4 regions of the Vreelandella aquamarina genome follow, and region 2 is predicted to be linked to each of the others. Evidence: predicted binding sites of a transcription regulator. Region 2 holds the regulator's gene; each other region holds the start of a gene.
What was found. The regulator sigma-54, encoded in region 2, starts transcription at its own class of promoters, with help from an activator protein. The targets are predictions, from matches to a motif close to TGGCACNNNNNTTGCTNT.
Positions count from the first base shown of each region.

Region 1: a site for sigma-54 is predicted at 2,036-2,053, ahead of CTT34_RS05125 (CmpA/NrtA family ABC transporter substrate-binding protein). Genes of this name have one in related genera too.
Region 3: a site for sigma-54 is predicted at 5,695-5,712, ahead of CTT34_RS04350 (nitrate reductase). Genes of this name have one in related genera too.
Region 4: a site for sigma-54 is predicted at 2,531-2,548, ahead of urtA (urea ABC transporter substrate-binding protein). Genes of this name have one in related genera too.

Region 1 covers NZ_CP024621.1:1,043,901-1,051,398, reverse strand. Annotated here, with positions in the region: gene CTT34_RS05130 (sigma 54-interacting transcriptional regulator) at 1-1,843, opposite strand, end outside; gene CTT34_RS05125 (CmpA/NrtA family ABC transporter substrate-binding protein) at 2,136-3,560, shown strand; gene ntrB (nitrate ABC transporter permease) at 3,563-4,420, shown strand; gene CTT34_RS05115 (ABC transporter ATP-binding protein) at 4,431-5,387, shown strand; gene cynS (cyanase) at 5,380-5,820, shown strand; gene CTT34_RS05105 (fructosamine kinase family protein) at 5,837-6,676, opposite strand; gene xylB (xylulokinase) at 6,750-7,498, opposite strand, start outside.
Region 2 covers NZ_CP024621.1:2,377,535-2,385,032, reverse strand. Annotated here, with positions in the region: gene pmbA (metalloprotease PmbA) at 1-912, shown strand, start outside; gene CTT34_RS11595 (HPr family phosphocarrier protein) at 931-1,200, opposite strand; gene rapZ (RNase adapter RapZ) at 1,242-2,162, opposite strand; partial or broken gene ptsN (PTS IIA-like nitrogen regulatory protein PtsN) at 2,220-2,686, opposite strand; gene hpf (ribosome hibernation-promoting factor, HPF/YfiA family) at 2,691-2,999, opposite strand; gene CTT34_RS11575 (RNA polymerase factor sigma-54) at 3,097-4,512, opposite strand; gene lptB (LPS export ABC transporter ATP-binding protein) at 4,618-5,376, opposite strand; gene lptA (lipopolysaccharide transport periplasmic protein LptA) at 5,388-5,882, opposite strand; gene lptC (LPS export ABC transporter periplasmic protein LptC) at 5,879-6,463, opposite strand; gene CTT34_RS11555 (KdsC family phosphatase) at 6,463-7,005, opposite strand; gene CTT34_RS11550 (KpsF/GutQ family sugar-phosphate isomerase) at 7,048-7,498, opposite strand, start outside.
Region 3 covers NZ_CP024621.1:890,350-897,847, reverse strand. Annotated here, with positions in the region: gene CTT34_RS04370 (response regulator transcription factor) at 1-564, shown strand, start outside; gene arfA (alternative ribosome rescue factor ArfA) at 668-850, opposite strand; gene dkgB (2,5-didehydrogluconate reductase DkgB) at 971-1,795, opposite strand; gene cobA (uroporphyrinogen-III C-methyltransferase) at 1,906-2,802, opposite strand; gene CTT34_RS04350 (nitrate reductase) at 2,762-5,485, opposite strand; gene CTT34_RS04345 (NAD(P)/FAD-dependent oxidoreductase) at 6,122-7,441, shown strand; gene nirB (nitrite reductase large subunit NirB) at 7,459-7,498, shown strand, end outside.
Region 4 covers NZ_CP024621.1:3,604,598-3,612,095, forward strand. Annotated here, with positions in the region: gene urtB (urea ABC transporter permease subunit UrtB) at 1-951, opposite strand, end outside; gene urtA (urea ABC transporter substrate-binding protein) at 1,035-2,387, opposite strand; gene CTT34_RS17010 (tripartite tricarboxylate transporter permease) at 2,764-4,263, opposite strand; gene CTT34_RS17015 (tripartite tricarboxylate transporter TctB family protein) at 4,313-4,795, opposite strand; gene CTT34_RS17020 (Bug family tripartite tricarboxylate transporter substrate binding protein) at 4,903-5,898, opposite strand; gene CTT34_RS17025 (response regulator) at 6,148-6,879, opposite strand; gene CTT34_RS17030 (ATP-binding protein) at 6,918-7,498, opposite strand, start outside.

The DNA of each region.
Region 1 (7,498 bases), 1.3 Mb from region 2:
GTTCCGCCGCCCCTCCCGCTCCAGACACTTTGCCCTTTGCCGCTTTCAACGCTTTTAGCGCATTGCAGCGCTGCTGGTGACATAGCGCTTGCTCGGTGAGCGGGTGTTCAGGTAGCGCGCTATGATCTTGCGCCGGTATGTTGAACGTCGTATGACGGGATAGCGGCTCTGCCAGTAGCAAATCATCAAAAGAGAGCCGCTGATCCTGGGTCACGATCACCTGGCGTTCGATCACGTTCTCCAATTCACGAATGTTGCCCGGCCACGGGTAACGAGCGAGGACCTCTAGCTGAGCTGGCGGTATTCGCACGCCCGGCTTGTTGATTTTCAGGCAGGCGCGATGCAAGAAGTGGCGCGCCAGCAGCGGGACGTCTTCGATACGTTTTCGTAACGGGACGGAATCGATGGGAAAAACGTTCAAACGGAAGTAGAGATCCTCGCGAAACTGACCGGCATCGATCATCTCTTTTAGCTCGCGGTTGGTCGCCGCAATCACCCGCACGTCCACTTCGCGGGTGCGGTTATCCCCCACCCGCTCGAACTGCTGGTCCTGTAGCACGCGCAGCAGCTTGCTCTGCAGCTCCAGCGGGATCTCCCCCACTTCATCCAGAAACAGCGTGCCGCCGTGGGCCAACTCAAAGCGCCCTGGCCGGTCTTGTACCGCACCGGTAAAGGCGCCTTTTACATGGCCAAAAAACTCACTCTCGAAGAGGTCACGAGGAATCGCGGCGCAGTTCACGCGGATCAGCGGCCGGTCGCTGCGGGTACTGCCTGCATGAATCGCCCGGGCAATCAGCTCTTTGCCCGTGCCCGATTCGCCGCTAATCAGCACGTTCGCGCTGGTGGGGGCCACCATGGCGATCTGCTGCACCAGCTTGGCGACCGCTGGGCTGTTGCCGACGATATTGCGGTGGTTGACCTCGGCTTTAATCTCTTCTTGCAGGTACTGGTTCTCCAGCTCCAATCGGCGCTTGAGCGACTCCACCTCTTCCAGTGCATCGCGCAGCTGCTGCTCGGCCCGTTTACGTTCGCGAATATCGCGAAACAGCACGACGGCCCCCACTAGTCGGCCCATTTCAAAGATCGGTGTGCTGGTGTACTCCACGGGAATCGCCTCGCCGTTTTTATGCCAGAACACCTCGTCATCCACATGGTGCACTTGGCCATCGCTAAACGAGGCATGGATGGGGCACTGCTGTACCGGAAAGTGGCTGCCATCGGCGTGGGTGTGGTGAAACATTAAGTGCGCATCGTGGCCCACCATATCTTCCGTGTTCCAGCCGAGAATGCGTTCGGCAGCCGGGTTGACGAACGTGGTTTTCCCCTCCGCATCCAGGCCATAAATGCCTTCCCCGGCGGCGCTGAGAATCAGCTGGTTCTGCTTTTCGATACGCTCGAACACCTGCTCGACCCGCTGCCAACCCACCTCCCCCTGGCGGTGCTGGCGGCTGAGCTCAGCCTTGGCGCGGCGCTGCTCGGCTTTATTGCGATCTATCACCGTCAGCAATAGCTGTGAGGAGTCGTGTAAGCGCTGCCCATAGACCTCGACACGGCGAGGCTGGCGGACGCTATCCAACAGCACTAAATCATCCGACCAGCCTTGGCCGGTCGTCAGCACCTCATCGGTAAAGCTGACCCATAGCGGCAATGAAGCGCTTAGACGGTGGCTAAAAGGAGTAGCGAGCGGCTGCTCGTGATGAATCAACAGCAGTTGACACGCTGCGGTATTGGCATCAATTAAGCGGTCGCTCAGTGGGTCAATAATCACCATGGCCAACGGCGTGTGGTGAGCCATCAGCGTTAAGGACGGGTGAGCGTCATCTTTCAGGGTGGCAGCGTGCATCGCAGGCTCCTCATTTGCCAGCAGGATGTCGCTTACTCCATACAAACAACGGGCCAATCACGAACTTTCGTTATTTAAACAACGAAATATCGTTATCAACGAAATATCGTGAGTTTTTGCTACTCGAAAAATGCCGCCATGAAAAATATTAAGTATTTGATTTTATTGTATTAAATCCAAAATAAGACGTTATGGCACGTAAGTCGCTATCTACTAAGTAGCGCCGCAGGGACACGTTTCGCACCAAGACGGCGCAGCTTAAAGCCCTTTTGCTCCTGTGAGGTGAACGTCCATGAAAGAGAACAACGACCACAGCAGTCTTGGCAACCCGTTTGATCATCGCCAATCACTGATTCACGGACGGCAGTGCGATTGTCATCAGTGCCACTCTTCCCAACCCAGCATTATTACGTCGTCTACTCCGCCAACCACGAAAACAGCGGCGTCCACGCCGAATAGTGCCGATGATGTGATGGATCGCATGGTCGAAAGCGCGCTGGTGCGCGGCATGTTTGGCCATAGCGACATGCACCGCCGCCAGTTTATGAAGCTGGTAGGTGGCGGGACGGCCGCTGCGGCGCTGGCGAGCCTGTTCCCCCTAGATTCGATTAAAGCCGCAGTGAAAGAGAGTTTAGGGCCGCTTGAGAAAACCCAGCTTAATGTCGGCTTCGTTCCGATCACCTGCGCCACGCCCATTATCATGGCCCACCCTATGGGCTTTTATGAGCGCTACGGCCTGGATGTCTCGGTGATTAAAACCGCTGGCTGGGCGGTAGCGCGGGACAAGTCCCTCAACCGTGAATACGACGCGGCCCACATGCTAACGCCCATGCCGCTGGCGATGACCCTCGGTGCAGGCTCTACCCCAGAGCCGTTCATTATGCCCGCCGTAGAAAACATCAACGGCCAGGCGATTGTGCTACATAACGACCACCTGGATAAGCGCGACCCGCAGCAGTGGAAAGGCTTCACTTTTGGCGTACCGTTCGAGTACTCCATGCACAACTTCCTACTGCGCTACTACGTGGCCGAGCACGGCTTAGACCCGGATCAAGATATTCAAATCCGCGTGATTCCGCCGCCCGAAATGGTCGCCAACCTGCGGGCAGGCAACATCGACGGCTTCTTATCCCCCGACCCGTTCAACCAGCGCGCGGTGTTTGAACGCATCGGCTTCATTCACCTGCTGACCAAAGAGATTTGGGACGGCCACCCCTGCTGCGCCTTTGCCACCAGCGCCCGCTTTGCCCGCGAAAACCCGAACACCTATGGCGCACTGCTGCGGGCGATTATCGATGCCACCCAGTACTCTTCAGACCCCGCTAACCGCTCAGAAATTGCCGAAGCCATTGCCCCGACGAACTACCTGAACCAGCCGGTCACGGTGATTGAACAGGTACTCACCGGGCGCTTTGCCGACGGTTTAGGCGGCGTGCAGAACGTGCCGGACCGCATCGATTTCGACCCCTTCCCCTGGCACTCCATGGCGGTGTGGATCCTGACGCAAATGAAGCGCTGGGGCTATATCGAAGGCGACGTGGATTATCAGCAGATTGCCCGGGATGTGTACCTGGCCACCGATGCCCAGACCGTGATGCGCGAGCTGGGATACGAAGCGCCCGAAGAGACCGCCCGCAACTACCAAATCATGGGTAAAACCTTTGATTACACCCAGCCTGAAGCGTATGTCGACAGCTTCGCCATTCGGAGGGGCTAACCATGGACCGCACCACCACCGAATGGAAATTAAGCCTTAACGCTCGTGCCACGATTCTCGCCATTATGCTGCTCGTGGTTGGCCTGGGCGTCTGGGAAGGGTTGAACCAATCGCCCTTGATGGGCGGCGGCGAGGCGCTAAGCGAGTACGAACAGCTGCTGGCCGGGGCCGATGAGAGCGCCAAAGTACCGCCGCCCTCGGAAATTGCCGTGAAAGCGTGGCAGGAGCTTTCTAACCCTTTTTACGATGCAGGCCCCAACGACAAAGGCATTGGCATTCAGTTGGGCTACTCGCTCTACCGCGTGCTCAGCGGCTACCTGCTGGCCGCGCTGGTGGCGATTCCGATTGGTTTCTTAATTGGCATGTCGCCCCTGGCGTACAAAGCGCTCAACCCGTTTATTCAAGTGCTGCGGCCTATCTCGCCGCTGGCCTGGATGCCGCTGGCGCTGTTCATCATTCGCGACTCTGAAGCCTCCGCCATCTTCGTGATCTTTATCTGCTCGATTTGGCCAATGCTGCTTAACACCGCCTTTGGCGTGGCGGGCGTGCGCAACGACTGGGTGAACGTGGCCCGCACCCACGAGCTGTCGTCGCTGCAAACGGCCTTCAAAGTGATTCTACCTGCGGCCGCACCCACCATTCTGACCGGCATGCGGATCTCCATCGGCATTGCCTGGCTGGTCATCGTGGCTGCCGAGATGCTGGTGGGCGGCACCGGCATTGGCTACTACGTCTGGAATGAGTGGAACAACCTCGACCTGACCAGCGTGATCTTCTCCATCCTGATGATCGGCGTGGTGGGCATGCTGCTGGATATGTCGCTTGCCTATATTGCCCGCTTTGTCACTTACGCCGAATAAGGAGCCGACCATGAGTCATGCTTTTGTAGAGGTACAGAAAGCTGCCAAGCGCTTCCCCGGCGCCACTAAAGAGGCAGAACCGCTAACGGTGTTTGAGAACATTAGTTTTCAGCTCAAGAAGGGCGAGTTTGTGTGCATCATCGGCCACTCTGGCTGCGGCAAATCCACCATTATGAACGCACTCGCCGGGCTGGATCAGTTCTCTGAAGGCTCCATGGTGATGGAGAACAAAGAGATCAGTGGCCCTGGCCTTGAGCGTGGCGTGGTGTTTCAAAACTACAGCCTGCTGCCCTGGCTCACCGCGCTTGAAAACGTTCGCTTTGGCGTACGCGCCCGCTGGAAAGCGTGGAGCGATCGGGAAGTCACCGACCACAGCATGAAGTACCTGGAAATGGTCGGCTTGAAAGAGGTGGTAGACCGCAAGCCCTCCCAGCTCTCTGGCGGTATGCGCCAGCGGGTGAGCATCGCCCGGGCGTTTGCCACCAAACCCAAACTGCTGCTGTTGGATGAGCCGTTCGGCGCGCTGGATGCGCTGACCCGGGGCGTCATTCAAGACGAGCTGATCAAAATTTGGAGCCAGGATCAGCAAACCGTGTTCATGATCACTCACGATGTGGACGAAGCGATCTTACTGGCCGACCGCATCTTCTTAATGACCAACGGCCCCCAAGCGCGTATCGCCGAAGCGGTGGAAATTGATCTGCCAAGGCCCCGCCAGCGGGCAGAGATCGTCAAGCATCCGCACTTCTACACGATTCGTAACTACCTGGTCGATTTCCTGGTGAACCGCTCCAGCGAGCTGCGCACCCAGGAGTTCGACGGCCAAGGCCTGCGCTACCCGACGCCGGTGAACCCGGTACAACTAGCGTCTGCAGACACCACTACAGATTCACCCCCGGCATCCCCTGCCACCGAACCACAAGAAAACCTAGTGAAGTTCACTCCCAAGGAGGTCCGTCATGGATAAGCTCGAAATGCGCCATACCCTGCTGGCTGCCAAAGCCCGTAAAAAAATGAGTTGGGATGACATTGCCAGCGCCGTCGGCATGTCGCCGGTGTGGGTCGCCTCTGCCTGCTACGGCATGAACAGCGCCAGCGCCGATATCGCCCATAAGCTCTGCGACGTACTCGAAGTGGATGGCGACGTGGCCACCGCGCTCACGGCCTTCCCCACAAAAGCGTGGGATGAAGCCATCCCCCAAGACCCATTCGTCTACCGCCTCTACGAAGTGGTCGGCGTGTACGGCGAAACGCTGAAAGACGTGGTGCAAGAGAAGTTCGGCGACGGCATCATGAGCGCCATCGACTTCACCATGGAAGTGGACAAAATCGAAGACCCGAAAGGCGACCGAGTACTGCTGACCCTGAACGGCAAATTCCTGCCTTATAAGTCCTGGTAACGTTAATAACGCGCGCTTAATCGCGTTCCAGCAGCGTTACGCTGCGCTCGACGCCACTGCGGTAACTGGCACCAAACAGCAGCAGATGGTTAAGCAGTGGGTAGAGTTGAAACAGTGCTTCACGCCTCGGCCAGTCGGCCGGGGCGTTGCCGTTCCAGTAGGCCTCGAAAAATGCGTCACCGGGGGAGCCGAACAGCGTCAGCATGGCAAGGTCGGTCTCGGGGTAGTGGCGATAAATCGCCGGGTCGATCAGCGCGGGCCCGCGGGGGGTGGTCAGTACATTGCCCGACCACAGGTCGCCGTGAACCAAACTCCCAGGAGCATCCGGCAACCAGCGCTCCAGCTGTTCGGCCTGCTGTTCGATACGGCGACGTAGCGCGCTATCAAGCAAACCACGCTGAAAACAGGCCTCGCAAAGGGGGAGCAGGCGGCGCTCGCGCTGAAACTGCCGCCCGTCAGCCAGTGGCGCATTGGGCTGCGGGGTCAATCCGCAGGCGTTGTCTTCATGCCAACCGTGGGAGGTGCCTATCACGCCGTGCAGCTGGCGAAGGCCCTCTCCCAGCGCGGTCGCATCCTGCTTGTTGGCGGGCTGAGTCTCCAGGGCTTCCATCACTAGCCAGCCTTCCGCTTGGCCGAGCACTTCGGGAATGATGAGCGAGATATTGGCCCCGGCAAGGGCGTGCAGCCCTTCTGCCTCACCCCTGAGGCGCTCGGGATCGTCATGCTTCACGATCACCCGCCCCTGGCGCGTGGCTAACGTATACACCGCCGCACTGTCGCCGCCGCTTAGCGGCTCTAGCTCGCCAGTAGGCGCTATATCGTGAGTAGTGAGCAGATGGCGTAAGCTAGCCTCCATGGCATTCTCCGCTGCGTTACCGTGGTTGAGTGGATCACGGTACAAGGCAATCGGCCATGGAGGCAATGGGTGGTTACAGCGTATGGCGCTGCCCTAGCGCGGCCAAATAGCGCTGATAGGCTCCTTCATAGGCGGCCACACGCTCGGCATCAGGCTCCGCCAGCGAGGCCGCATCCAGATGCACCAGGCGCTCACAGAGCGATGCCAGGCTAACGCCTTCGGACTGTAAATCGCACCAGGCCGCTTGAATGGCTGCCCCTAGCGCGGCGGCATCGGTAATCTCGGGGCAAATCACCTGGGTGTTGGTAATGTCAGCGACCATTTGCCGCCACACCGGGCTTTTCGCCCCGCCGCCAATCAATCGAATCTGGCTGGTGCCCGCGGCTAGCTCGCCCAGCAGCTCCAGCCCGTAGCGTAGGCCAAAGGTCGCGCCTTCCATTACGCCTCGGCAAAGGTTGGCCTGGGTCATATTCAGGCTGGTCAACCCGAGAAAATCGCCGGTGGCATCGGGCAGCATGGGCACTCGTTCGCCGTTGAAGAACGGCAGCACGGTGACGCCCTCGGCACCAATCGGGGCGCTGGCGACCTGTTCGCCAAAGGTAGCCAAGTCCAACCCAAACAGCTCACGCACGCGAGTCGTTGCCGAGGTCACGTTCATGGTGCAGATCAGCGGCAGCCATCCCCCGTGGCTGGCGCAAAAATTCGCCACCATGGCGCTGTCACACACCACCGAATTAGGTGAGTAAGCACACACCGTGCCGGAAGTGCCTAAACTGAGCGTGACCAGCCCCTGGGTAATATTGCCGGTGCCAATCGCCCCCA
Region 2 (7,498 bases):
GCAGGTCGCCGCGTCGAGGGGATCCATCAGTCGGAAGGGGCATCGCTTTCAAGTGGCGAGGGCGTGCGCGTTTATGCCAATAGCCACGGCTTTCTGGGGACTCAGAAAGGCAGCAATCACTCGCTCTCCTGCATGCTGATCGCTCAGGATGACCAAGGCATGCAGCGTGATTATGACTATACGGCGGCACGGAATCCGCTCCATTTACGCCAGCCCGAAGACGTGGGGCAAGAGGCCGCAGCGCGTACGCTACGGCGACTGGGCGCGCGTCGACCGCCGACCGGTACCTTTCCGGTGCTGTTCGACCCGACGCTGGCCAGCGGCCTGATCGGTCATCTTATGGGTGCTTTGGCAGGCGGAGCGCTTTACCGCGAAGCCTCCTTTCTATGCGACCGCCTGGGGACACCGCTTTTTCCCGAGTGGTTTGGATTGGAAGAGCGACCCATGGAAGTGGGGGCGACGGCGAGTTCGCCATTCGATGCCGAGGGGGTGCAAACCCGCAATAATCGTTTCATCGATCAGGGGCAGGTCGCCAGCTACATGCTCTCTGCCTACAGCGCACGGCGTTTAGGCATGCACTCGACAGGCAATGCAGGCGGCGCACGTAACCTACGCTTGCTGGCTCCTTTGACACCGCGTGCCGAGCTCTTGAAACAGATGGGGCGCGGTATCTGGGTCACCGAACTCATGGGCCAGGGGGTGAATGGGGTGACCGGTGATTACTCGCGAGGCGCGGCGGGTTTTTGGATCGAAAACGGTGAGGTTCAGTACCCAATCGAGGAGTTCACGATCGCCGGTAACCTGAACAAGATGTTTGCAGGACTAAGCGCTGTGGGCGATGACACGGATACCCGTGGCAGCATTCACACGGGCAGTTGGCTTGTGGATGCGATGACCGTCGCTGGCAGCTAATCGTTGACGCGGAGTCGGTTACTGGTCTTCGTCAAACCGCGCGTCGAACAGCGCTTCGATGGCATCGAGCGCTTGTTCGGCGTCTTCCCCTTCCGCAGCTACAGTGAGCTCGGTGCCGCAGGGCGCCGCGAGCATCAGCAGCGACATGATATTAGCGGCATCGGCTTTTTGCTGCTGCTTGTATACGTGGATGCTGGCAGAAAACTGCTGGCCACACTGAACCAATTTGGTGGCCGCGCGGGCATGGAGGCCGCGCTGGTTGGTAAGGGTTAACGTTCTTTCGGGCACTCTGGTTCCTTTTTGCCGAGTGGGTCTTTGAATAAAAAGGCTTAGGGCGTACGGGTGGTCGCGGTGGTGGGGCTTGGCGCCACGGGCTCTTCGCTCAGCGTGTACTGCAGCCCCAGTTCGCGATGTCTCAACTGCACTTCTCCGGTCTGCTTAACGAGCCGCTGGGCGAGCTGCTCCACCATGTAGACGGAGCGGTGCTGGCCGCCCGTGCAGCCGATAGCTACGGTCATGTAGCTACGTTGGCTGTTTTGGTAGGCCGGTAACCACTTCTCCAGCCAAGCCTGAATATCGCTGGCCATGGCTTCCACTACCGGGTAACCGCTCAAGAAAGCGACGATATTGGCATCGCGGCCAGTATATTGCCGAAGGGTAGGGTCCCAGTATGGGTTGGGCAGACAGCGTACGTCGAAGACCAAATCCGCATCCAGCGGAACGCCGCGTTTATAGCCGAAGGACTCAAAGGTGAGCGTGAGCTGATGCTGGCGCTGGTGGGCCACTTGATCGGTAATGCGGCGGCGCAAATCGTGGACGGAGAGCCGAGACGTATCGATCAATAAATCGGCGAGATCGCGTATTTCATGTAGCGTCTCCTCCTCTTTGTTGATCGCCTCTTCCAGCGTCATTTCGCTGTCGCGAGTGAGGGGGTGGCGACGACGAGTGGCGGAGTAGCGCTCCAGCAGAATGCGTGCGTCCGTGGTTAGATAGATCACCTGAAAACGAATGTCTCGCTGGCGTAGCTCTTCCAACAGCGCTGGCAGACGCTCCAGCGCGATGGGGAGGTTGCGCGCATCGATGCTAACGGCAATACGGGTGCGTTCGCCTTGAGCGCGTAGCTCATCGATCAGCGAGCCCAGCAGCATGGCAGGTAAGTTATCGATCGCATAATAGCCAAGATCCTCCAGCGCTTGTAAGGCGATAGATTTACCGGACCCCGAACGGCCGCTAATGATCACCAGTTGCATAGCGTCTCTCTTGGCGTATGAGCGTAGGAAATAAACAGTGATGGACGTGTGAGTATCTTACGCGGCCTGTTCGCGTATCTTGGCCGTCATCAGGGTCAATAACTCTTTTTGACTGCTGGCTTTGCGTAACTGTTGACGGGTATTCGCATCGTTCATGATCGTCGCGACTTGCCCAAGCAGAGCGAGATGCGTGTCGTCCGCCTCTTCGGGTACGAGCAACACGAACACTAGATCGACTGGGTCGCCATCGATGGCATCGAAATCGACCGGCTCGGCAAGTTTCAAAAAGCCAGCGATGGGCGAGCTACAGTGCGGGCTACGTGCGTGGGGGATGGCAACGCCGTTGCCAATTCCCGTGCTGCCGAGACGCTCGCGTCCAATCAGGCGGCTAAACACTTCTTGGCTATCGAGGCTGGGTGTGTTTTGGGCGATGAAGGTGCTGAAAAACTCCAGCACCCGTTTTTTGCTGCCCCCGGGCACGTCGTAGAGTACGCGCTCCGGGGGAGGATGGTTTCCAACGTCATTGAGTTAACGCACGCCTGCGCCCTGGGCGCGAGCTTGTGCTTTTTCCTTGTGTTTAACGAGTTGACGATCGATTTTGTCTGCGAGCGCATCGATAGCGGCATACATGTCGTTATCGAGGGCTTCGGCATGAAGGTCGGCACCGGCGGCATGCAGCGTACAGGCTGCCTGCTGGCGTTCCTTCTCGACAGATAAGGTCACTTGCACCGTGGTGATGTTGTCGTAGTGGCGTTCGACGCGTTCCAGCTTTTCGTTAACGTAGTCACGCAAGGCGTCAGTCAGTTCAACGTGATGACCAGTGATGTTTACTTGCATTGACGTGCTCCTTATCCATCGGGCTGTACTTCGATTGTAACCCTTTTTGCGCTATTGCAAAGCCCCTGCGTCGAGTTTGTCACGCTCTACCGTTTAACTAGCGTAAACGGCGGCGCTCACTGGACGAGGGAATACCCATCGACTCGCGATATTTCGCCACCGTACGCCGGGCAACGCTGATGCCTCCCTCCTCAAGGAGGGTCACCAGGCGACTATCGGAGAGCGGTTTACCCGACGGCTCCTCTTGTATCAGTTTTTTGATCCGTGCACGGATGGCGGTGCTGGAGTGGCTATCGCCGCCATCGTGGCCGCTGACTTGGCTCGAGAAGAAGTACTTCAACTCGAACACGCCTCGTGGCGTATGTATGAATTTCTGCGTCGTCACGCGGGAGATCGTGGACTCGTGCATCTCCACGGCCTCGGCGATGTCGGCCAGGATCAGCGGTTTCATGGCCTCTTCGCCGTGCTCTAGAAAGCCGATCTGGCGGGCGATGATTTCACGACCTACTCGCAGAAGCGTGTCATTACGGCTGGAAAGGCTTTTGATCAGCCAGCGAGCTTCTTGGAGGTGCTCTTTCAAGAACTGGTTGTCTTGGCTCTTGTCGGCACGTTTGATCAAACTGGCGTAATCGGGCTGGATACGCAGGCGCGGCAGCGCCTCCGGGTTGAGCTCTAAGTGCCAGCCCTCGTTGTCATGGCGCACGACCAAATCGGGCGTGATATAGCTGTCGTCGGTCACGCCGTAGGCGCTGCCTGGGCGTGGGTCAAGGCTGCGAATTAAACGGATGACGTCGTCCAACTGCTCGTCATCCAGGCTCAGGCGGCGCTTGAGTAGCCGTAAATCGTCTTTGCCCAAGGCTTCGAGAAACTGACGCACCAAGCGTTTTGCGGGCATCAGTAGCGGGGTGTCTTCAGGCAGCGCGGCCAGCTGAAGCATTAGGCACTCGCGCAGGTCACGGGCAAACACGCCGGTGGGCTCGAACTGTTGTAAGCGCAACAGGGTGTTTTCTACTTCACGCTGGCTCAGGCTGTCGTGGCCTTGCGCCTTGAGGCCTTCGCGGATGTCGTTGAGCGGTTGAGTGAGATAGCCGTTGGCATCCAGTGCATCGATCAGGCTTTCGGCAATGGCATAGTCGCGGGGAGAGAAGTCGGTCATGGCCAATTGCCATAACAGATGGCCATGAAGGCTTTGGCCTGCGGCTTGGCGCTCGAAGTCGGGTCCTTCGCTGCTACCGCCCAAGCTACCCATGTCTTGGTAGGTGTCCGACCAGTCGCTGTCTACGGAGAGTTCGTTGGGAATGCTGTCCGACCACTCGGCCTCTTGAGGCTCGCTAACAGCCTGTTCGCCAAACTCATCCTCTTGTTCGAGCATGGGGTTAGCGTCCAGCGCTTGCTGAATTTCTTGACGGAGGTCCAGCGTGGAGAGCTGTAGCAGGGCAATGGCCTGCTGCAGCTGAGGTGTCATGGTCAGCTGTGTGCCGATACGCAATTGGAGAGAAGCTTTCATGACCATCTGAGAACCACTCGTTAATCAGAAAGCTCCACCCTAGAGCGAGTTATGGCTCTGTGCAAGTGCAATAAGCATGCCACTAAAAGAAAAGTTTGGTCAGTCCAGTGTTTAGAGGCGGAAGTCTGCGCCTAGATAGACATCACGAACCTTCTGGTTATTGAGAATCTCCTGGGCGTTTCCACTGGCGATGATATGGCCGTCGCCAACGATGTAGGCAATGTCACAAATATCCAGGGTTTCGCGCACGTTATGGTCAGTGATCAAGACGCCGATGTGGCGTTTTTTCAGTGCGCGGATGATGGTTTTGATTTCACCCACTGAAATAGGGTCGACCCCGGCAAACGGCTCGTCGAGCAGAATGAATGCGGGCTCGGTAGCGAGTGAGCGAGCGATCTCCACTCGGCGGCGCTCGCCCCCTGAGAGGCTCATGCCCAGGTTGTCGCGAATGTGGGTAATATGGAAATCTTCGAGCAGTGACTCGAGGCGTGCTTCCCGAGCGCTGCGGTCCAGCGCTTTGCGCGTCTCGAGAATCGCCATGATGTTATCGGCCACCGAGAGCTTGCGGAAAATGGAGGCTTCCTGGGGAAGGTAGCCAATCCCGGCCATGGCGCGCTCATGCATGGGCGCATGAGTCAGGTCGACGTCGTCGATACCGACGCTACCGGCATCGGATTTGACCAGTCCAACGATCATGTAAAACGACGTGGTTTTACCCGCCCCGTTGGGCCCCAGCAGGCCGACGACGCTACCCTGAGCGATTTCCAGGTTGATATCTTTCACGACCCGACGGCGTTTGTAGCTCTTCGCTAGGTGATGGGCGTAGAGCGTTTTGACAGGTGCGGAATCTGCAGAGGTTGATGCTGCCACGTGGCCGCTCCCTATTGTTCGGGCTGAAGAGTCATGCGAATGCGCTGGTTGTCGCTACCGCTCACGTCGGAGCGTGCTTGCACCACTTCCTGGTCGATGAAGTACTCCAAACGCCCCCCTTGGAAACGGTCGCCTTGCTGGGTCAGTTCGGCTTGGTCGATCAGCTCGACACGGCGTTCGGCGACATGGTAAACGATACGACGCGCCCAGCCCTCCATGGGGGTTTCTTGATCTTCGAGCTGATTGCGCAGGTAGGCGCGCTCACCCGTGGCAATAGCACGTGACAGCTCGCCTGCGTCGTTGCGCTGAATTTCGACGCGTTCGCCGCGCAGTTGCATCTCGCCCTGGCGAATGTCCACGTTGCCTGAGTAAACAGCGGTGCCAGCGCGCTGGTCGAGGTCCAGGCGGTCGGCTTCGACCTCGATGGGGGCTTGGCTTTGTGCCATGGCCGCCGTGGCGAGGGGTAGGGTTAACGCAAAGAGTGCAGTGCGGAGAGAGGCGTTCATCGCGACTCCTCAGGGTTACGAGTGGCAGGCGGGTGGACGCCGCGCACGTTATTGGTCAGGCGGACTTGGCTGTCATCGAGCCAAACGTCCATGCGGGAGGCTTCCATGCGCTGCGGCGGCTGCTGCAACAGCACGGGCGTATCGCTCCAGGCATGGCGCGTCACGCCATCGTAGTTTAATTGCTGCGTGTCGAGCTGCCAGCCCTCTTCGGGAGCCAGTAGCCGGGCAGACCCTCTTAGCGTCAGGGCCTGGGAATCGGTATTCAAGGTGCCGGTGTCTGCCGTGGCCAGCCACTCCCGCTGTTCGCTGTCGAACAGCGTCGCGCGCGGCGACATGACATCGGTCATGGCCGTTTGAGGCGTATGGACCAGTCGAGGCGTGACCAGCGACTGCTGGATAGCGCCTGTCTCGCCAAACAGGGTAATTTCGGCGTTCTCCAACACATGCCCAGGCTCCTGGGCACGGGCCTCCTGATCGATCTCACCCTCTTGCGGGCCGCGCGGGTCCAGCCAGACCAGCAGTCCGCCCAGGGCCACGACCATCGCCGTGATCCACACCCGTTTTCTGACTCTGAGACCCATCACGAGTGCCTGTGAAGATACGTGTCGAGCACGGCATCCCAGTGCCCTTGCGAAGTGAGCAGCGTATCGCAAATTTCACGTACCGCGCCGTGGCCGCCTAGCCGTTCCGTGATCCAATCGGCATGGGTGTGCATGTAATCAGGCGCATTGGGGACCGTGATGCCGACGCCGCAGCGCTTGATGGGAGCGAGGTCAGGCAGGTCATCACCGCAGTAGGCCACCTGCTCGAGGGTGATATCCAGTCGTTGGCAAAGCGCGCGAAGCGTCGTGAGCTTATCTTCGCAGCCTTGGTGAACGTGGCTAATGCCGAGCGCCGCCGCGCGCTGGCTGACCATGGGCGAATCGCGTCCGGTAATCAGTGCCACGTGAATGCCGACCCGCTTGAGCAGTTTCAAACCATGCCCGTCTTGGGTGTGAAACGCTTTGATTTCGATGCCGTCCGCCTGAAAGTAGAGGCGGCCATCCGTCAAGACGCCATCTACGTCTAGCGCGAGGAGTTTTACACGGCGAAGTCGGTCGAGTAGTGCATCGGGTAGGGCCATATAGCCTCCTTAACATCCATGGCGAAAAGCGTTATCACGCAGTTAAATCACACCGCTGGCTAGCAGATCGTGCATATGTAGCGCGCCGATGGGGCGCTGCTGCTCGTCGACGACAGCGAGCGCGGTTATCCGGCTATCTTCCATAATACGAACGGCCTCGGCAGCCAGTACGTCAGGGCCGATACGTTTGCCTGGGCGCGTCATGACATCGTCGACGCGCACGTCGCGCAGGTCATGAAATTGATCTAATGTGCGCCGAAGGTCGCCATCGGTATAGACGCCCGCCAAACGGCCTTCGCTGTCGATGACGCAAGTGAACCCCAGCCCTTGGCGCGTGATCTCCAATAGTGCATCGCGCAGCGGGCTTCCCAAAGCGACCTGGGGAAGCCTTGAGCCATCGTGCATTAGGTCACGCACCCGCAACAGCAGGCGCTTACCCAGACTGCCACCCGGATGGGACAGCGCAAAATCCTCTGCGGTAAAGCCGCGTGCT
Region 3 (7,498 bases), 1.5 Mb from region 2:
GACTGGCGCCTGCCGGATGGCTGCGGCATGGACGTGGTCAGCCACTTGCGACAAAACGACGGTTGGCGTGGCCCCATTCTGTTCATTACCGCAAGCCAGGGGGAAGACGACGTGGTCAAAGCGCTGGAACAAGGCGCCGATGACTTTCTAGCGAAGCCGCTGCGCCCCAAAGAGTTTCTCGCCCGCGTCAGCGCCTTGGGTCGCCGCGCCGGTTACGACACACCCCGCCCCTCTGCCACCTGCCCCAGCGCTTTCTCAATCAATACCGATGAGCACACCATTTGCGTCGATGGCCATGCCGTTGAATTGACCGAACGCGAGTACCGTCTGGCCACGCTGTTCTTTTCCAAAGTGGGTGAACTGTTGAGCCGTGCTCATTTACTGGAATTGGTTTGGGGCATCAAAGGCGATGTCTCGACACGCACGGTGGATACCCATGTCAGCCGTTTACGCCGCAAGTTAGAGTTGGACGGTCGGCACGGGCTACGCCTTCGCAGCGTCTACCAATCGGGCTACCGCATGGAAGTGTGCAGCATCTCTACCGTAGAGCAAGCGGCCAATTGACATAAAAAAGCCGACCTTGCGGTCGGCCAAAAGCTGATGAGAGTCTGCAGACTGGCAAATTGCCTGCAGCGATGCCTGGGGAAGGCATCGCCAAAACGCTGGTTCAAGCGGCTTGGCGATGCCCTCTCAGGGCGCTAACACCGATCGAAGACGACCCCTTCTGTGCATGACGCCCTTTGCGAGAGTAGCTGCCTTTGCCTTTCTTAGGCGTTTGCTGCTGCATTTTGAACATGGGCGTACGTAATTGTGCCTTTAGCGCGTTATTGCGAACCTTATGCTGTTTCACACTGTACTCCTGGTTTATTAAGAGACGCTTAATAAGGCGGCGTGTGTTAGCCGCCGCCCTTAGGAACACCCGCTGCGCCAACAGTTCCCGTTGCCGAAGCGGTTTTACGATAGCGTTTTCCTAATGACCTAACGGCTGGTCGTCCCACTGTGGAGCAAAATCGGGATTTGCAATACGCTCATGGCGATCCAGTTCAGCAATCTGCGCCATTTCTGACTCGCTCAGGGTCAGTTTGAAGGCATCGATGTTGCTTTGAATGTTACGCGCCTTAGTGGACGACGGAATGGTCAGGTAGCCCAGTTGATGGATCCACGCCAAGGTCACTTGCGCCGGGTTGGCCCCATGTGCATCCGCAATGCGCTGCAGCGCAGGCTCATCGAGCACTTTGCCAACAGCGAGCGGCATAAAGGCCGTCACTTTGATGCCGAGCTTTTCGCAGTGCTGCACTAAGCGGCGATTTTGCAGGAACGGGTGAACCTCAATCTGGTTCGTAAAGATCTCACCTTCGCCTAAGATATCCACCGCTTCATCGAGCTGTGCAATGGTAAAATTCGACACGCCGATATGGTGCGCTTTGCCCGCCTGCTTCACTTCTTTCAAGGCGGTTAAGTAGTCTGCCATGGGCACCGCATCGTTCGGCGACGGCCAGTGGATAAGCAGCAGGTCTACATAGTCGGTGCCCAGCTTTTCCAGGCTTTCATCGACGCTGGCCTTCAGCGCGGCGGGTTCGAGCTTGTCGAACCACACTTTCGTGGTCAGAAAAATCTCTTCACGGGGAACACCGCTAGAGGCAATCGCTTTGCCAACGCCCGCTTCGTTATCGTAAAACTGAGCGGTATCGATATGGCGGTAACCTGCCTCCAGGGCCGCGTGTATGCTCTTCGTTAACGTATCGCCTTCCAAACGAAAAGTACCAAAACCGGGGTTCGGAGCGTCGTTGTGCATCCCTTCTCTCCTTTGCTTCATTTGATAGCGTGTTAATGAATATGGGGAGAGCACTCTGGGACTTCAACCCTGGCTTTTAACATTTTTTCGTAAAAAAACGACATCCGCCATCAGGCCTGCTGGCAAGGCAGCACTTTTGCGCCCGTCGCAGCTGGGCTATGGGCCACCATACTGACCACACTGCCCACCATGATGAGGCAGGGCGATGGCAGCGGTTGAGCGGCGAGGCGTTCGGGCATATCGGCCAACGTGCCTACCAGGGCCTGCTGCTCGGGCTGGCTGGCGTTGGCCACCAGCATGATAGGCCACGTATCGGGCAGGCCCGCTTGGCGCAGGCCGTGGCAAATGGCGGCCACTTTGGAGAGCCCCATGTAGAACACCAGGGTCTCATCTTGACGCGCCAGCGACGCCCAGTCCGGCATACCGCCTTCCCGGCATAGCTGCGCCGTAATAAAACGTACCTGCTGGGCGTGGCCGCGATCGGTGAGTGGTATCCCCATCCCCGCCGCTGCGGCGGAGGCGGCGGTAATACCCGGCACAATCTCGGCGGGCAGCCCGGCCTCGGCCAGAGCCGCTAGCTCTTCGCCCATGCGCCCAAACACGCCAGGATCGCCGCCCTTCAAGCGCACTACCGATTTGCCTGCCTGGGCCAGGGAGACGATCAGCTCACCAATCTCCGCCTGAGGCATGCTGTGATGGCCGCTGGCTTTACCAACATAGTAGCGCTCGGTGCCCGGAGGAATAAGCCCTAGCGCTTCGTCTCCAACAAGGCGGTCATACACCACTGCGTCTGCCTGCATCAGCAACCGTGCGGCTTTCAGCGTCAGCAGCTCCACATCGCCGCTGCCCGCGCCGACCAAATAGACGGTGCCTGGGTGGCACTCACCGCTTAACGGCAAGCGCAAGCGCGTGGCGGTATCGCGACTAAATGGCGCCCACGCCCGCTGACCCAAGCGCCACAGCGCTTCAGGCCACTTCTGTGTTAGCTGTTTGCTTAGCGCGCGCATGGGGCCGCTCCTCTTCAAGTATCGCTTTTAGTTCGGGTAGGCAGCTGCCGCACTGGGTGCCGCAGGCCAGTCGTGCGCCTAACGCTTCAACGCTGGTATCGCCCGCATGAATCGCTTTCACAATGCTGGCTTGGCCAACCTGGTGGCAGCTGCACACCACCGGTCCGGTATCCACGGCACCATCGTCGCACCCGGCCAGCAGGCGTCTACGGTGCTGTGTCTCCAGGGTAGCGTCCTTGAAGCGCGCTTCAAGCCAGGCAAGCCCGGGCAGTTCGTCGGGTGGTCCCACCATCAACCACCAGCGTATCCGCCCGTTCACTACGCCCGTTGCGCGCAGCCTACCCGTTGCCGGGTCGTCACACCACAAAGAGACAGGCACGCCGCACCACGCCTCCACCTGCGCCAGCCAATCCTCGACCGGCTGGCTATCCGCTAGCTGCCAACGGGTGCAGCTTGCCATCGGAATGCGTGCCCAGTAGTCGCTGCGACACCAGGGCGATGGTGGCGTATCCAATTCGTTGGCTAGCAGCAGCGTCGCCTGCCAAGCAACGGAAAGTTTGCCCACCGCCACCGCCCCCTGCTTGGCTTCCGGCTGCCCGGAGAGCGGGTCGGTATACCCTTGAATCAATGCGCCGCTGCGCCCCTGCTTGGTAAAGCAGTCGGTCCAATGCATCGGCACGAAGACTTCGCCTCGGCGCTGGGCGTTGGAAACCCGCACCCGCCCACGGTACTCCCCGGCGGCAGCGGTCAACGTCGCCAAGCTTTGATCCGTAACGCCTGCCTGAGCCGCATCGTCTGGGTGCAGCTCAATGAACGGTTCGGCGCGGTGGTTCATCAAACGCGGCGAACGGGCGGTACGCGTCATGGTGTGCCACTGATCCCGCACGCGACCGGTATTCAAGCGCAGCGGGTAGTCGTCGCTCAGCGGCTGCGCCGGTGGGCGCGGAGTAATCGGCAGCAGTTTGGCTCGGCCATTCGCCGTAGCAAACCGGCCATCTTCGAACAGCCTTGCCGTGCCGCGAGGAGCCTGCTGAGTCACGGGCCACTGGATCGGTGCGAGCGCATCATAAGCCGCTTGGCCCAGGCCTGCCAGCCCTGAGATATCGAACAGCCGCTGGGTATCGCCGCTATTCTCATAGCCAGAGAGGCGTGCGTGCTCATCGAAAATCTCCCACGGGTGGGTGTAATCGAAGGCTTCCCCTACGCCCAAGCGTTTTGCCACTTCACAGAGTATCCACCAGTCGTGCTTCGCTTCGCCAGGAGGAGGCAGCATCCCCCGCTGGCGGGAAATTCGCCGCTCTGAGTTAGTCACCGTGCCATCTTTCTCCGACCAACCCGACGCGGGCAGCACGATATCCGCAAAGGGCAGCAGGTCGGTATTGGCAACGCACTCCGAGACAATTACCAGCGGGCATTTTGCCAGCGCGCGTCGCACTTTCTCCCCATCCGGCATGCTCACCGCCGGATTGGTCGCCATCACCCACAGGGCGGTAATCTCGCCACGCTCGATGGCATCAAAGAGCTCTACCGCTTTGTAACCCGGGGCGTCAGGCAGTGCCGGATTTAAATGCTTGGTGGTCCAGAAGCGGCTGACCAATTCACGAGCGCCCTGCGTGTGGTAATCCATATGCGCCGCCAGTTGATTCGCCAACCCACCCACTTCTCGCCCGCCCATGGCGTTGGGCTGGCCGGTGATCGAAAACGGCCCCGCCCCCGGCAGGCCGATTTTCCCACCCGCTAGGTGGCAGTTGATAATCGCGTTGCACTTATCGGTACCGCTGGAGGATTGATTCACCCCCTGGGAGTAGAGTGTGACCACGTGCAGCTGGCTGGCGAACCAGTAGTAGAGGGTTTCCAGGCGTTCAGGGTCCACATCACACTCGCGGGCAACGGCTTCCACGCTGCCTGCACTCTGCCTGGCAGTGCTCAGCGCGTCATCTATCCCCTCGGTGTGGCGTTCTAGGTACACGCTATCCAAGCGATTGTGGGCGTCCATCCACGCCAACAGCCCGTTAAACAGGTAAGCATCGCTGCCCGGACGAATGCCTAAGTAAAGATCTGCAATTTCGCAGGTGTCGGTCACTCGGGGGTCGATCACCACGACCCGCATCAGCGGGTTGCGCTCTTTGGCTACCTTCAAGCGCTGATAGAGCACCGGATGATTCCAGGCAAGGTTAGACCCCACCAGTACCACCAGCTCTGCCTCTTCTAGGTCTTCATAGCTGCAAGGCACCGCATCGGCCCCAAAGGCGCGCTTGTAGCCCGCCACGGCAGATGCCATGCAGAGCCGCGAGTTGGTATCCAGGTGAGGGGTCCCCAAGAAGCCTTTAAACAGCTTGTTGGCAACGTAATAATCTTCGGTTAAGAGTTGCCCAGACAGATACGCCGCCACCGACTGCGGGCCATGGGCGCTGCGCTGCGCTTGCAAGCGTTCGGCGGTGGTGGTGAGCGCCTGCTCCCAAGAGACCTCCTGGCCGTCCACGCGCGGCCTCAGCAAGCGCCCCTGCTCGCCCAGGGTTTCGTGCAGCGCGGTGCCTTTTACGCACAGGCGACCGTAATTAGCTGGGTGCTCGCGGTCTCCTTCGACGGCGATGAGCTGACCGTTCTCCAACGTGGCGGTAACGCCGCAGCCGACGCCGCAGTAGGGGCAGGTGGTTCGGACGAGCCGATTGGCCTGTGGCATGGCAGTTTCCTCCGGCGTTAAAAAGCAAAAAGCGCCCAAGCTAGCCTCGAAAGAAGCCTGCCTGGACGCCGTTGTCTCAGGGGCACCGCTTACCGGGTGCCGTACTCATCAGTGATTTGCTGCAGTTGGTATTGTTCGACGCAATTAGTCGTTGTGATCGTTATGGGCAAAGACCCTGCACTGAGCCGTTGTTGCTTGTTACTGGAATAACTGCAAACCCTGCGCCCACTCTGCTCTAAAACCATTAAAATACTTAATAAACAATCATTTATAAACGCAGCCTGCATTTCTACTTTTCGCGAAAGGCATGCCCTTTGTCGAATAATCGGTTGAAGAGAGTGCATTAACCGCCGCTTAAGCACCAAAGTGGGGCAAGCCTAGCTAACCATGAGCGGCCTGCCGCTTCTTCATAAACGCTTAATACCCTGATTAGGCTGAATTAAATCCACCGACGGCAAAAGCTGGCGGGCTTTTTGCTCACCGTAAGGTAAGACAGTTCGGCAGCCAACGGCGGTTGCTGTGCGTTATCAACGACGCCAACGGGCAACGACGCCCCTGATACTCCCTTCTCGAAAGGGCTGTGTCAGGGGCGTTTTTTATTTGCTGAACATTATGTTTCAACCACAGGAGCTACCTATGGAAACCGCTTCCCGGTGCTCACAGAACGAACACCTCGTCATTATCGGTAACGGCATGGCTTGCCACCGACTACTTGAAGCGCTGGTGAAACATCCGCAGCGTCCCCGCCGTATCACAGTGGTGGGTGAGGAGCCGGTACCTGCCTATAACCGCATTTTGCTCTCTCCTTTGCTGGCGGGCGAATTGGCGCCTGAGGCGCTCACTCTGCAAGACGCCTCCTGGTACGCTGATAACAACATCACACTGACACTTGGCGACCGCGTGACCTCCATCGACCGCGAACGCCGCCTGCTCATCACGCACCGGGGAGACACCTTAAGCTACGACCGATTAGTGATAGCCACTGGCTCGCGCCCCACGCTGCCAGCGGTGCCTGGCATCACGCTTGACGGTGTTCATACGTTTCGTGACCTGCGCGATGCCGACGCCTTAGAAGCCATTGCTCAGCAAGGCGGCAACGCCGTGGTGATTGGCGGCGGCTTACTTGGATTAGAAGCCGCTGAAGGGCTGCGCAAACGGGGCGGTAGCGCGCTCACCGTCAGCGTTTTGCAGCGCAGCGAGCGGTTGATGAACCGCCAGCTAGACACCACCGCCGCCCAATTGCTGGAAGCCACGCTGCGCGAGCGCGGTATCACTATTGAAACCGGCGCATCGCTTGCTGCCTTGGAAGATAACGGCCACGGGCAGGTGCAGTCGGTCACACTGAGCGATGGCCGGAAGCTAGCTGCCGACAGCGTGATTGTCGCGGCGGGTATTACCCCCAATGCGGAGCTGGGCCAGCAAAGCGGGCTTATGTACGACCGCGCCATTGTGGTGGATGGGCACCTCACCACCTCAGACGACCACATTTATGCACTGGGCGAATGCTGCCAGTTCGAGCAGCACACTTACGGGCTGGTGGAACCTATTTGGCGACAGGTAGAAGTGCTGGCCGCCGTGCTGTGTGGTGAACACCCAGCGGCGTATCAAGAAGCCCCCACGGCCACCAAACTCAAGGTCAGCGGAGTGAGCCTGTTTGCCTTTGGCCCCACCGAGCCAGCCGCCAAGCACGAAGAGCTTCGTTATCAAGACCCGGAAACCGGCGACTACTGCCGCCTGCTGCTCCATCAAGGCCGCCTTATCGGTGCGGTGCTGTATGGCGATACCCGCCACGGCCCCTGGTATTTCGAGCAGGCGCTGGCCGCGACCGACCTAACCGCGTGCCGCCACCTGTTGCTGTTTGGCGCAACCGATGCCCAAACAGCGCTCGATAACCATCTCGACAACCCTCTCGACACCCTGTCATCCCCTTTATCTCTCACCCGTGAGGCGGCTTAGCTATGGTGAATCACACAATGTCTACTCCAACCACGTCTTCCAACACGCAAAAGTTGA
Region 4 (7,498 bases), 1.2 Mb from region 2:
CAGCGCCGCCACCATAAAGCCCGCCGGAATTGATAGAATCAGCGCCAACCCGGGCTGGCCCGGCAGCAGTTGCTGCATCATCCAGGTGGTGTAGGCGCCCAGCATCATCAGCTCGCCGTGGGCCATGTTGATCACGCCCATCACGCCAAAGGTAATCGCCAGGCCAATCGCTGCCAGCACCAGCACCGAGCCAAGGCTCAAGCCGAAGTAGAGCGTTTCCAGGCCCCGGTTAATCTTGAGCTGCTGCTCAATGCCTGCCAGCGCGGTGGCTGCTGCATCGGCAACAATCGGGTCTTCACTATTCGCGGCACGGCCTAACGCCACGCGAGCACGCGGGTGAAGGCTGCCGGTGAGCGCCTCGACACCCGCCATCTCGCCCTGCTCGGCGCGATAAATCGCCACCGCTTGGGCCAAGCGCGTGCGAACGTACTCATCTTCCGCGTCAGCAATCACCGGTTCCAGCGTATCGGCCAGCTCGCCGTCCACTTCGCCCAGCAAGCGGTCGGCGGAAGTGCGGCGGCGCTCGACGTTAGGCGAGTAGAGGTCCACCACGGCAATGGCGCTGCGCAGCTGGTTGCGCAGCGCGTTGTTGATACCGATGCGGTCCAGGTCGCGGCGGGACATTTCGCCCAGCGACTCGTTGGTCAGCGCATCGGCCACCGGCCAGTCACGGCCACGGTTCTCGAGCACCAGCACGAAGCGGCCATCGTCGATGCGCTGAAGGCGGCCATCCAGCAGCGCCTGCAGCCAGTCGCGGGCACGCTCATCATCGCTTTGCAAAATAGCGGTAATGGCTTCGCCTTTATCGCGGTAGGAGTCCACATCCAGCGCGGTTAACAGCGCGAGTGCGGCTTGGTCATCGGGGGTCGAGGAGCTGCTTTGTGCCTGCGCCGACACGGCGGTGCCGAGTAGCATCAAGCACAGCAGCCCCAAGGAAAGGAAACGCCTCATGGGGTTCTTCCTTTGGTGATCAAATGGGGGAGATAGCGTGCTCCCCTACTGCGCCATTGCGCTGGCGCAGTAAGGGACGGAAGTTACTCGGCGAGCGCTGCTTCGGCTTCTTCTGCTGCGGTGCTGCCACCACAGGAACCGTTCACAACGTTAAAGTTGCCGCACTCCATGGGCTTGCGCCAATCAGAGATCAGGTCACGGGAGCCCGGCAGGTAATCCGACCACGCATCACCGGCCACGGTAGAGGGCGTTTGCCAGACGATATCGAACTGGCCGTTATCCTGAACTTCACCAATCAGCACCGGCTTGGTGATGTGGTGGTTAGGCATCATCGCCGCGTAACCGCCGGAGAGGTTCGGTACGGTCACGCCGATAATCGCGTCTTTCACCGTATCCACATCGGTGGTGCCCGCTTTACGCACGGCTTCGGCCCACATGTTGAAGCCAATGTAGTGAGCTTCCATGGGGTCGTTGGTCACCGACATCTCGTCACCGGTGTGCTCAATCCAGGCGTCGATAAAGTCGTAGTTGGCGTCGGTATCAACGCTCATGAAATAGTTCCAGGCGGCTAGGTGGCCCACCAGCGGCGCGGTGTCGATACCAGAAAGCTCCTGCTCACCCACCGAGAAGGCGATGACCGGAATGTCGGCGGCATCAATGCCTTGGTTAGCCAGCTCGCGGTAGAACGGCACGTTGGCGTCGCCGTTAATGGTGGAGATCACGGCGGTGGGCTTGCCCTCTTCACCAAAGCGGCGAATTTCGGAGACGATGTTCTGCCAGTCCGAGTGACCAAACGGCGTGTAGTTGACCATGATGTCTTCTTCGGCCACACCGTGCTCATCTTTCAGGAACGCTTCCAAGACGCGGTTGGTGGTGCGCGGGTAGACGTAGTCGGTGCCGATCAGCGCGAAGCGCTCGATACCCACTTCGTTGATCAAATACTCAACGGCAGGAATGGCCTGCTGGTTGGGCGCGGCACCGGTGTAGAAGACGTTTTCAGACGACTCTTCGCCTTCGTACTGCACCGGGTAGAACAGCAGGCCGTTGAGCTCTTCTACCACCGGCAGCACCGCTTTACGGGAAACGGAGGTCCAGTTGCCGAAGATCACATCCACTTCTTCCTGGGCCAGCAGCTCGCGGGCGCGCTCGGCAAACAGCGGCCAGTTAGACGCGGGGTCGACCACCACGGCTTCTAGCTGACGGCCCAGCAGGCCACCGGCTTCGTTCTGCTGCTCAATAAGCATTTCCACGGTGTCTTTCAGGGTCGATTCACTGATAGCCATGGTGCCGGAGAGCGAGTGCAAAATACCAACTTTGATGGGGTCGTCGTCTTGGGCCACCGCTTGCGCGCTGGCGCCCATCACAGCGGCGGTGATCAGGGCAGTGGCGAAACGGCTAAGGGTACGTGGGTGTGTCTTGCGCTGCAGTGTGGTCACTTGAACCTCCTTGCGCCCCTTATGGTTGGGGCTCGTGTTTGGGGTACCGCGACCAAGCGTTGTCGTTATTGAGGCGACGGGGCACTTGGTGCGTCCACTCGTGGGTCGCGAGTTACAACTCGTATTCACACGTCGCCATACACACTGCAAGGGGTGCGCCAATGTGGAACAAAGGCCACGATTAAAAATACAATCAAACACTTAGCTGTGTACAAAAAATACCGCTCAGACCACTTAGCACCAAGATGACGCAACGCGGCGGCGCCCATGCACGATTGTTATGCACCACCACGACGCTTTGCACCACGGGCGAAGGTGCACCATAAAAAAAGCGCCCTCGCAGACGCGAGGGCGCTTTCGGGGTCCGCCAATAGTGTTAGTTCACAGCAGCAGCGGCTTTCGTGCGACGTTTTTTGAGCAGCGGCAGGCCAAGCGACAGCACGGCGATGACCAGGAGCGACAGCGAAATCGGCTTGTCGATAAAGGTAGTCCAGTCGCCACCGGAGATCTGCAGCGCCCGGCGCATGGACTCTTCCATGATGTTACCGAGAATCAGCGCAAGGATCAGCGGCGCAGTGGGGAAGCCAAACAGGCGCATGCCCAAGCCCAGCAGGCCAAAGCCCAGCAGTAGCAGCAGGTCAAAGACGCTGAAGCTCATGCCGTAAACGCCGATCATGCAGAAGATCAGAATCATCGACAGCAGCAGCGGGCGCGGCAGGTCGAGGATTTTAGCGATCAGCGGGATCAGCGGCAGGTTCAGTACCAGCAGGAAGATGTTGCCGATGTACATACTGGCAATCACGCCCCAGGACACATCCGGACGCTGCTCCAACATCATCGGGCCAGGCGTCACACCCATCACCAGCAGCGCGCCCAACAGGACCGCCGTGGTACCAGAGCCCGGCACACCCAGAGTTAACAACGGCACGAAAGAGCCGGTACAGGCGGCGTTGTTGGCCGCTTCCGGAGCGGCTACGCCCTTGATGTTGCCCTGACCAAAGGTGTCGCCATCTTTCGCCAGGCGCTTCTCCATGCTGTAGCCCAGAAAGGAGCCAATGGTGGCGCCCGCCCCCGGCAGTACGCCGGTAAAGAAGCCCAGTACGGAACTGCGGCTAATGGGGCCCGCAATTTTCTTCACTTCACCGCGGCTCAGCTTCAGCGAGCCAATCACGTTGCGCGGCACCTCTTTACCACCGCCACCACGCAGCAGCATGTAGAACACTTCCGCCAAGGCGAAGATACCCAGCGCCACGACCAGGAAGTCGATGCCGTCGAGCAGTTGAATCGAGTTGAAGGTAAAGCGTTCGGTGCCGGTTTGCGTGTCGATCCCCACAATCGAGATCATCACTCCAATAACCGCCGCAATCAGGCCTTTCACCAGCGACTTATCTGACAACGACACCACCGCCGTCAGGCCCAGTACCATCAGTGCAAAGTACTCTGCGGGGCCAAAGCTCACCGCCACCTTGGAGAGCAGCGGGGCCACCAGCATCAAAAAGACCACCGAGACCGTACCGCCAATGAAGGAGGCGTAGGCGGCAATGGCCAGCGCCTTACCCGCCATGCCCTGCTTGGCCATCGGGTAACCATCGAAGGAGGTCGCTACCGTGCCCGCCACGCCGGGGGCGTTGAGCAGAATGGACGACGTCGAGCCGCCGAAGATAGCGCCATAATAGACCCCGGCCATCAGAATCAACCCAGAGGAGGGCTCCATGGCAAAGGTGATTGGAATCATCAGGGCCAGCGCGCTGATCGGCCCCAGGCCGGGCAGCATGCCGATAATAGTACCCGCAAACACACCGGCGAATACGTAGGCGATATTGATTGGCTCAAGCGCGATGCCAAAGCCGTACATCAGATTGTTTAAGGCATCCATGGGAGTGTCTCTCGTTAAAACCCGCTATAGGTGCATCCGCACGCCATGCTTAGAACGGCAGTACGCCGGTGGGTAGGTAAACATCCATTACCCGCGTCATGGTCAGGTAAAGGGCCAGTACCACACCCAGCGATACCGCTAGGTTGACGCCATGGCGGCGATAGCCGTAATAGGCGGTTAAACCCACGCTTAGTAGCGTGGAGGCCAGTACAAAACCCAGCGGCACCAGCAGGAACGCATAGGCGGCAATGGCCAGCGCGGTCACGATGACACGCGCCCAGGGAGTGAACAGCAGCGGTCCGTTAGTGGCCTCATGGTCGATTTCATCAGCCCCAGCAATGGCGCTCGGCTTTTCAAAAAACAGCAGCGCGGCCAGTAGCAGCAGCGACACACCCAGCACTTTGGGGAAGAGGTCTGAATCCACCGGGCGCGGCAGAGGAAACGTTGGAATTTGCCAGGCCATGGCCAGATAAGCAGCCGCTACCAGTGCTAGTACGAGCGCTAGCCACTGGTTAACATTTAATCGAGTCATTGGAATTTCTCCGAAGATGCCAACGCAGTTGCGTTAGCCCTCGCGGTAACAGATAGAAGCATCCGGCGGCGCAGAGCCGCCGGCGTATCTCTAACGGGCGCTGGCGCTTACTGGCGCAGCAGGCCCAGGTCGGTCAGCACGCTGCTGAACTGCTCTTGCTGCTCATCCAGGAAGGTGCCGAACGCGTCGCTATCCTGGTAGGCATCAATCCAGCCCAGCTGGTCGCTGGCTTCGCGCCATGCGTCGGTTTCGAGCATTTCAGCGAACAGCGTCTCGTAGTACTCGACCGCTTCTTCCGGCATATCCGGCGCACCCATCACGCCACGCCAAATATCGAAGGTGTAATCGAAGCCCTGCTCTTGGTAGGTGGGCACGTCGGCCAAGCCGCCGCCCAGACGCTCTTCAGAAGAGACGCCCAATGCGCGCAGCTGGCTGCCTTCGCCCAGTTGGCCCACGGCTTCACCGGCTCCGCCGATCACCGCTTCAATGTGGCCGCCCATCAGGTTGGTCATGGCATCGCCGCCGCCGGAGAACGGAATGTAGTTCACCGCAGAGGCTTCCATTCCCGCCGCCGAGGCCAAGCCTGCCACCGAGATATGATCCATGGAGCCCGGCGCACTGCCGCCGCCCACACTCAGGCCGGGGTTGGCTTTGAGCGCTTCGAACAGATCTTCCAGGTCTTGGTACTCGGAATCCGCCGCGACCAGGATGATGGAGTAGTCGGTGTTGATCCGCGCAATTGGCGTGAAATCGGTATGGTCATAGCGCGAAGCGCCTGCCAGCGGCACCAGAATCATCGGCGGGCTGGTGGCAAACAGTTTATGGGGGTTGCCGCTATCACGGGCGACCTGGGCCCACGCCACTGCACCGCCGCCGCCGGGTACGTTGATGGCGGCAAAGCTTTCGTCTGCCAGGGACTCCTGCTGAATCACGCGGGACATGGTACGCACCAACGTATCCCAACCGCCACCGGGGTTCGCCGGGGCGATGAACTCGATGGAGCGGCTTGGTGTCCACTCTTGCGCTTGAGCAGAGGTCGTCATGGCCAGGGCGGCCATCGGCAGGGCAAGCACGGCGATGCGCTTCAAGGAAAGCGTAGTCATTGGCGTTCTCCACATTATTGTTCAGGCGTTATTATTCATACGGTGTTTTGGTGGGCGCGGCTTGTTGTGTGCGCCGAGTCATGAACCAAAAGCACGGCTAATCTGCATCACGCTTCGCGCGCGGTGATCAGCTTTGTGTGGTTACGCCGTGAACGTTAGAAGAGTGCCACCCCCATCGACAAGCTTGTGACCATTAACGACAAATTGTTCTTTTTGTGCGTTTTGTTCATTTTGTTCACACAGCGGCGCTCACAACGTTTCCAACCACCCTTTGGCGGCGCTCAACAACCGATAACGCCGCTCGGGGCGGCCCACATCGCCATACCCGAGTTCAGCGCTCAACGCTTGTTCCGCCACCAAAAACTCCAGGTAGCGTCGTGCGGTCGAGCGGCTGGCGCCCATGGTGCGAGCCACCTGCATCGCGGTAAGCGACTCGGATTCGGCGGCCAGCGCATCCACGACCCGGCGCAGCGTCAAGCGGTCGATGCCCTTGGGCAGCGTGCGGCTACCCGCGCGTGCGGGCTCGCTAGGCGTCACTCTTGCCAGCACGTGATCCAACTCGTCTTGGCTCATTTCAGCGCGGTTCGCCAGCGCTTCACGCTCGCGGCGAAAGCGGGTCAGCATCTGATTCATGCGGGCCGCTTCTATGGGTTTGATCAGATAGTCGAACACCCCGCCACGCAGCGCCTCACTAATGGTCTCCACCTCTTTGGCAGCGGTGACCATCACGATATCCACATGCACATAGTCGCGGCGAATGGCCCACAGGAGCTCAAGTCCTTCAACATCCGGCAGGTAGGCATCCAGCAAAATCAGTTGAATCTCTGCAGCGTGCAGAGCCATCAGCGCTTTGGCTTCGCTGCCGTTGCGTGCCATGCCCACCACGTAAAAGCCCTCGCTCTGCTCGATAAAGGCGCGGTGGATATCGGCGATGCGAAAATCGTCTTCGACGACCAAAATGCCGTATTGCGTCGCAGACATGCGGTGTCCTCTTATTATCGTCGTGTGCTCTTCACTCGTTATGAGGTCGGGGGCTGAGTGGCGGGATCGGCGCATAGTGAGCGGTCCAGCACGGCCGTAAAACACGCGCCCCCCAGCTCGCTCTCTTCCAGCGTTATCGCGCCCCCGTGCTGGCGGCAAAGCCTATCCACCAGGGCAAGCCCGATGCCCCGGTGTTTTCCAGTCTTGGTGGAAAACCCGTCGGCAAAAATCGATTCGGCATGCTCAGCGGGCACCCCAGCGCCGTTATCTTCTACTTCGATGAGCAGCTGCTCGCCCAGGTCGGTGAAAAACAGCCGCACCTGGGGCTGGTCACCGTGGGGGCCGTTGAGCGCGGCGTGGCAGGCGTTATCCAGCAGGTTGCCCACCACGCTCATCATCACCTCTTGGCCGGTAGGCGTCAGTGGGCAGGAGAGCGAGCTCTGCTCGTCGATCTCCAGGGCAACGCCCAGCTCGCGGGCGCGGGTGAGTTTGCCCAGCAGCGTGCCGCTCAGGACTGCATCCGCCACGTGGCGCATCAAAAAGCTCATTTGCGCCTGGGCGCGTTCGGTTTCCTGATGAATCAGCGCCAATGCTTCGTCGATGCGCTGGAGCTGCAACA